2 regions of the Lysinibacillus sp. FSL W7-1291 genome follow, and region 1 is predicted to be linked to the other one. Evidence: riboswitches for the same ligand, from Rfam matches in the RefSeq annotation. Region 1 holds a riboswitch; the other holds the start of a gene.
What was found. Region 1 has a riboswitch for S-adenosylmethionine ahead of NST76_RS19395 (bifunctional homocysteine S-methyltransferase/methylenetetrahydrofolate reductase). Riboswitches for the same ligand answer to the same signal wherever they lie in the genome.

Region 1 (3,429 bases):
CACGTTCTTTATCTTCACCACAGGCCTTCATTCTTGCTAAGGCATCTTCAGATAATTTTATGCCTGGCACCTCATGATGTAAGAATTCAGCACTTTTATAACTTGTAACGGGCATAATACCAATATAAATAGGTGCTTGCAAATGCTTGGTTGCCTCATAAATTTCCACAATTTTTTCCTTCGTATATACTGGCTGTGAAATAAAGTAGTCTGCTCCATACTCAATTTTCTTCTCTAAGCGTGCCACAGCACGATCTAATACACGGACATTTGGATTAAATGCAGCAGCTACTGAAAAATTTGCTTTTTTACGAAGTGGTTTACCTGAGAAGGAAATGCCTTGATTTAACTGCTTAATTAATTGGATCAGCTCCATTGATGAGACATCATAAACACTTGTGGCACCTGGGAAGTCCCCAACTTTTGTTGGATCACCAGTAACAGCTAACACATCATGAATTCCTAATGCATTTAACCCCATTAAATGTGATTGCAGACCGATTAAATTACGATCTCGGCATGTAATATGTGTTAGAGGACGTACACCATTAGTACTCTTCAACAATGCACCCATAGCAATATTGCTAATACGTGGAGAAGCCAGAGAATTGTCTGCCATCATGACGACATCTGCTCCTGCATCATACAATTGTTTTGCCCCTTCCAAAAAACCATCAATTTCCAGATGTCTAGGTGTATCTAGCTCTACAATGACAGAGCGTTCGCGCTTTACTTTTTCATGAAGAGGTTCATACTTCGTTGGCTCTGCTTCACGAACAATTTGAATCTTCTCCGGTTTGGCATACTTTTCATGAACTGGTGATAACTCTTCTAAATACTTCTTCGCTGCTGCTATATGCTTCGGTGTCGTACCACAACAGCCTCCAATTAAGCGTACCCCTTGATCACGTAATTCCACAGCCGCTCGACCAAAATATTCAGCTTCTGACTCATAAACGACACGACCATCTTCTAAGTCAAGGAGTGAAGCATTCGGATAAGCCGACATAAATGCCTTATCAGGAAGTTCTACACCTTCAAACGCCTGAATGGTATGGTGTGGACCTAAACGACAATTGACACCCACAATATCCGCACCAAGTTTTTCTAGCTCATGCAGGGCGTTATTTAAAGACATACCGTTTTGTAAAACACCAGGTTCGTGCATGGAAACTTGCGCAATAATCGGTAATTTTGTCTTTGTCCGTAGCATCTTTAAGGTAGCTGTTAATTCTTCAAAATCATAATAGGTTTCGAGTAAAAGGCCGTCTGGATTCCCAGCAAGTAAAACACTCGCTTGCTCCTCAATAGTTGCTAAGATTTCATCTAACGTTGCATCACTTTTACGAATACCACGAATACCACCAATTGTCCCTAAGACAAACTGACCTCCATCTGCCGCAGCTCGCTTTGCGATTGTAATCGCTGCTTCATTAAATTGTTGGACACGCGATTCTAATCCATAGCGAGCTAATTTAATGGCATTTGCACCATACGTATTCGTTTGGATGATATCAGCACCAGCTGCAATATATTCTCTATGAATCTTTTCAATTAACTCAGGTTTCTGTACATTCATTTCCTCATGACAATACTCCAAACCATAGCCATAAAGTACTGTGCCTATTGCGCCATCTGCCGTCAATACATGCGTTTTTAACCTTTCAAGCAATCTCATTAAACTAGCCTCTCTTCCTATATCTCTGTATAATAAAAAGCCTTCTTTTATAAAAAAAAGAAGGCTTTAATGACTCATCATTGTTTTTTCCTTCTCATCTTCGACTCAATGGTCTTCTGGATTTAGCACCTGACAAAAAAGTTGGTTGCTGAAGCTTCAATGGGCCAGTCCCTCTGCTTCTCTTGATAAGAATGTAGTATGAATTTTTTAAATAATTAAAAGAATCATATCGTTTACTGACGAATGAGTCAAGACTATTTCACATAACAAAGATATTTTTCACTTAAAAGCTTAGAAATTGGCTAGTTCCTTTGCAAGCTCCTCACCGATTTTCTTCCCATTTTGAATACAAGCACCAATCCCTACCCCAAAGTATGAACAACCTGCGATGGATAGATTAGGATAGTTTTCTTGTAATTCTTGAACTAAACCTTGTAATGCTTCACGGTGAGCTAGATCATATTTTGGCATTTGATCAATCCATTTTGTGACATTAATAACTGTTGGCTGTTCCTCTATTCCTAGGCTCTTGCGCACATCCTCTAAAGCAACCGCTGCTAATTCTTCGTCAGACATGGCATGGAGTTGCTCATATGCTGGATTGATGCTTTTATAAAAGAGTCGCACAAGTAATTTATGATCTCTTGATGTATGCCTCCATTTACGACTTGTCCAAGTTGCAGCATTACATGTAACGTCAGAATTATGTGAGACAATATAGCCCGTTCCATCTGCTGGCAATCTAGAGTCTGGTACATCAAAACCTAAATAGATCGTAATTGCTGAAGCTGTCGTAAATTGGTCAAAATAACTGTTTAATGATTCATCCTGTAGTAGGCCTTGAACAGCCTCATTCGGCAGTGCTAAAACGACATAATCTGTCTCGATGCTTTCACCATTAGCTAAGGCAATTGAATAGTGGTTTTCTTGCTTTTGAACATTGACAGTTGCGACACCCTTGATGATCTCTACATCGGTTAATGTTTGTTCGAGACGATCAATTAGAGAAGATAAACCGTTTTTGAACGATATAAACTTTTTATTGGCTGCTTTAGCAAATTGCTCACGATTCGCATCAAAGCCTTTTATGATACTTCCATACTCGTTCTTATAGTCAATCAAGTACGGTAAAGTAGAGGCAATCGAAAGCTGGTGTAAATCACCTGAATAAACACCTGCAAGAACGGGTGCAATTTGATTTTTTACAAGCTCTTCCCCTAAATAATAAGTTAAAAACTCTCCAATTGAACTTTCCTTTGTGAAGTCTTTGTTTGGTAAAGTCAAATCTTTTAATGCATCTTGTTTACCTTGCTCTGTAATCAATGTGCTTTGCTCCAAGGATGCCAAACTCATTGGTATTCCAAAAGTAGAATCTGCCGGAATGGCATGTAATTCATTATTCGTATAAATATAGGAAATACCTGTTTCGTTGTAAACTAGATTCTCCTCAAAATCAAGCTCCTGTACAAGCTCCATAACACCTTTATGACGAGCTACAATCGAGTCAGCACCTGTTTCCATAATAAAACCTTGCTCATGTGTTGAATATAATTTGCCCCCTAAATATGTATTTTTTTCTACAAGCACTAGACGCACATCTACATTATTTTCCTTCACTTGACGTTGTAAATAATGCATTGTGCATAATCCTGTAATACCGCCACCTAATACAACAACTGTTTTCATAGTAACCGCCCCTATTTTAGTTCTTCCTACAGTATAAACTTATTTTCATTGAAAATTACGTTAAA
Region 2 (3,429 bases), 780 kb from region 1:
TTGCTGCCCACGTACCAATCGTTGTTCCAACAACCATTCTTGTTAATGGGCTAATGGCCACTAGAAAAATAATAAATGGAACTGGGCGAATAATATTAATTAAAAAATTTAACAATTGAAACACGAATTTGTTCTCTAAAATATTTCCTTTTCGTGTCACATATAGTAGTAAACCTATTGTTATACCAAGAATAGAACCGAAGATAAGGGTTATAATAACCATTAAAATCGTTTCACCCGTAGATTCAAAAATACGGGGCCAAAAAGTCGTCCAATCAACCTTCATTGAATTTTACCTCCTCAACAGTTACAATGTCTTGTAATTCAGTAAGAACACTAGGTATTTTATCGCTATGTCCCTCAAATGAGACGAGCAAGTTCCCATAGAACTTCTCCTGAATTTCTCGGACAGAGCCATAGACGATATTAACGTCCACATCAAATTTTCTTGTTACGCGAGAAAGGATAGGATCGCTAGCAATATCACCTTTAAAAATAACACGGTATAAATTTTTGCCGCCTTTTTTTCTCCATTCCTCTAATAGAGATGCAGATGGTCGATCTTGCTGAACCGATTGAATAAACCGTTGAGTCGTTAAATGCTGTGGATTTGTAAAAATATCAAAAACTGAATTAGATTCAATTACTGCTCCATTTTCCATGACTGCTACTCTGTCACATATTTGTTGGATGACATTCATCTCATGTGTGATTAGCAAAATAGTGATTCCTAAATCCTTGTTTACTTTTTTGAGAAGGCGGAGAATTTCCCCAGTTGTATCTGGATCGAGCGCTGAGGTTGCTTCATCACAAATTAATATATCAGGGGAGGTAGCAAGCGCCCTCGCAATGCCAACCCGCTGTTTTTGGCCTCCAGATAATTGCTCAGGGTAATCGTTCGCTTTTTCTGTAAGACCAACAAAACTAAGAAGTTCTGCAACTCTTTCATTAATTTCTTTTTTAGGCACTCCCGCCAGCTTAAGTGGATAGGCTACATTTCCAGCTACCGTTCTTGAGGAGAATAAGTTGAAATTTTGAAAAATCATGCCGATTCTTCTTCTCAGCTTTCTTACCTCTTTTGGTGTGAGCGAATTAATATCAACACCTTGTACTTGAACAGTGCCATGGGTTGGACTTTCTAATAGATTCACAAGTCGCAATAATGTGCTCTTTCCTGCACCACTAAATCCAATAATTCCAAAAATCTCTCCCTGCTGAATTGAAAGAGATACATCTTTCACTGCATTCACTTCACGATCACCAAATTTAAAGGTTTTCGCTACATTCTGAAATTCAATCATTTACTTGCTCAACTCCCTATTTAAAAATAAAGAACAAAAAGGACCTTCCTTTTGTTCTTATCGATTAAGAAAAAAGGAAGGTCCCCACTATTGAAGAAACTACTTCCTTCTCATCTTTCAAATGTAAGTACATTTGCAGGAATTGGCACGGTATTATGTTAATAACCCGCTGCCGAGACTTCATTGGGCCTGTCCCTCAGTCTCTCTGGATAAGAAGAAATTATCGTATTTAATTGTCTGTTAAGATTTAAACAATACTATAATGCTTGATGAATTATATGTCAACATTTCTTTTAAAAAGTTTTATTAGAAAAATAAATCCATTTACTGTTATAACAGCAGGAGTACATTGGTAGCTGCGTTTTTTCTAGTGAAATAATTTATGCTTATGTTACTGAGGATGTCAATGAGCAGGCAGCCATAAAAAGGTTCAATTTGAAAATTGCCTACTTCCAAATTGAACCTTTCCGTTATTCTAAAACGCCCTTTTCTCGTAAACTAGCAATTTGTTCATCATTATAGCCAAGTGCAGTTAATACTTCTTCATTATGCTCTCCAAGCTTGGCACCGACATACTTGTACTCAGGCTCAGTGCCATCAAATTTAAAGGCAGAAGCAATTTGCTGTTGCATGGTGCCATCGCTTTTTGGAATATCGACGATCATGCCGCGAGCCTTCAACTGTGGATGCTCACATGCTTCTGGAAAAGTGAGTACAGGCTCTACACAACCTTCAAAATCCTCGTTAAATACCTCAAGCCATTCCTCATATGTCTTTGATAGAAAGGCATCATGAACAGCCTCTTTAAAGCGTATTTGCGTATAGTAAGAATCATTAAAGGTATTATCAATCAACTCAGGAATGTCGAGTGCTTCACAGAGCAGTTTACGAAATTGAGGTTCTAAGCTACCGACAGAGAAGAAGCGTCCATCTTTTGTTTTGTAAAAATCATAGTAACTGCCTCCGTTTAAAATTTCTTGCTCTGGCTGTGGTACACGACCACCCCCAATAAACGCAGCACCATACATAGCATTCAGCGAAAAGACAGCATCTGTCATACTAATATCTATGAATTGTCCTTCGCCTGTTTTTTCACGATGAAGGGCAGCAGCCAGTACCCCAATTGCGGCATGCATTGTCCCTCCAGCTATATCAGCTAGTTGAACTCCCATGGAGACAGGCTTTTTATCCTTATGGCGTGAATAATCGAGTAAGCCTGCTAAAGATAAATAGTTATTATCGTGTCCAGGTCGATTGCTATAAGGTCCAGTTTGTCCGTAACCAGTAATCGCACAATAGATAACCTTTGGATTTATTTCCTTTAGAGCTTCATAGCCAATGCCAAGGCGTTGCATGACACCAGGCCGAAAACCTTCGATAATAACGTCATACTCTTGCACCAGTGATTTTACAATGTCTATAGCCTCTGGTGATTTAAGATTTAATGTAATTGATTTTTTAGATCGATTTAAATGTTGATGAATGTAAGCCTCATGATCTTCATCATAGGGAGGCATAATTCGTGTTAAATCAACGCGCTTTGAAGATTCAACATGGATGACATCTGCTCCTAAATCAGCAAAAATCATTGTCGCCATTGGCCCTGGTAGTAATGCAGAAAAATCGAGAATTTTTAACCCTTGTAAAATGCCCAAATCTTCCAACCCCTTTTTGTGTAGGCTACACGACCATCCCATTGATGGAAGCGTAGCGCTTTTCTCATAATCCCCATTGTGTGAAAAGCGTAACGTTCGATTCTGTATTAATACAGTTTATTTTATTTTAAAGAGTATTATAACAGAATAGACCTTAACTTGCCTATGCTATTTTTCATTATAAAATAAACATTTCAACTTTCATATGTCAGAATAACAATAAAAGTAAAAAAATTTAGAATTTAGATTTTTTATCAAATTTCAGACAATAGTTGTCAGTTGTTAGAATATTTAATTTAAGAAAATAAATTGTAGAATTTTGTTTACTAGCTAGCTATATGATACGACCCTTTTTATTGATACAATCCTAGTGGTGTATTGGATTCTTCTTACGCAATTTGGAAATGATACTATTACCCCATTTATTAATAAAGTATCTCTCAAAAAATACATATAAAATTAACGTAAATAGG

Region 2: another riboswitch for S-adenosylmethionine. It lies ahead of NST76_RS01020 (methionine ABC transporter ATP-binding protein); the one in region 1 lies ahead of NST76_RS19395 (bifunctional homocysteine S-methyltransferase/methylenetetrahydrofolate reductase).

The regions. Positions count from the first base shown of each region.
Region 1 is NZ_CP151994.1:3,988,132-3,991,560, forward strand. It holds gene NST76_RS19395 (bifunctional homocysteine S-methyltransferase/methylenetetrahydrofolate reductase) at 1-1,678, opposite strand, end outside; SAM riboswitch class I at 1,770-1,870, opposite strand; gene NST76_RS19400 (protoporphyrinogen oxidase) at 1,970-3,364, opposite strand.
Region 2 is NZ_CP151994.1:204,561-207,989, forward strand. It holds gene NST76_RS01015 (methionine ABC transporter permease) at 1-286, opposite strand, end outside; gene NST76_RS01020 (methionine ABC transporter ATP-binding protein) at 276-1,301, opposite strand; SAM riboswitch class I at 1,409-1,517, opposite strand; gene NST76_RS01025 (CaiB/BaiF CoA-transferase family protein) at 1,772-2,956, opposite strand.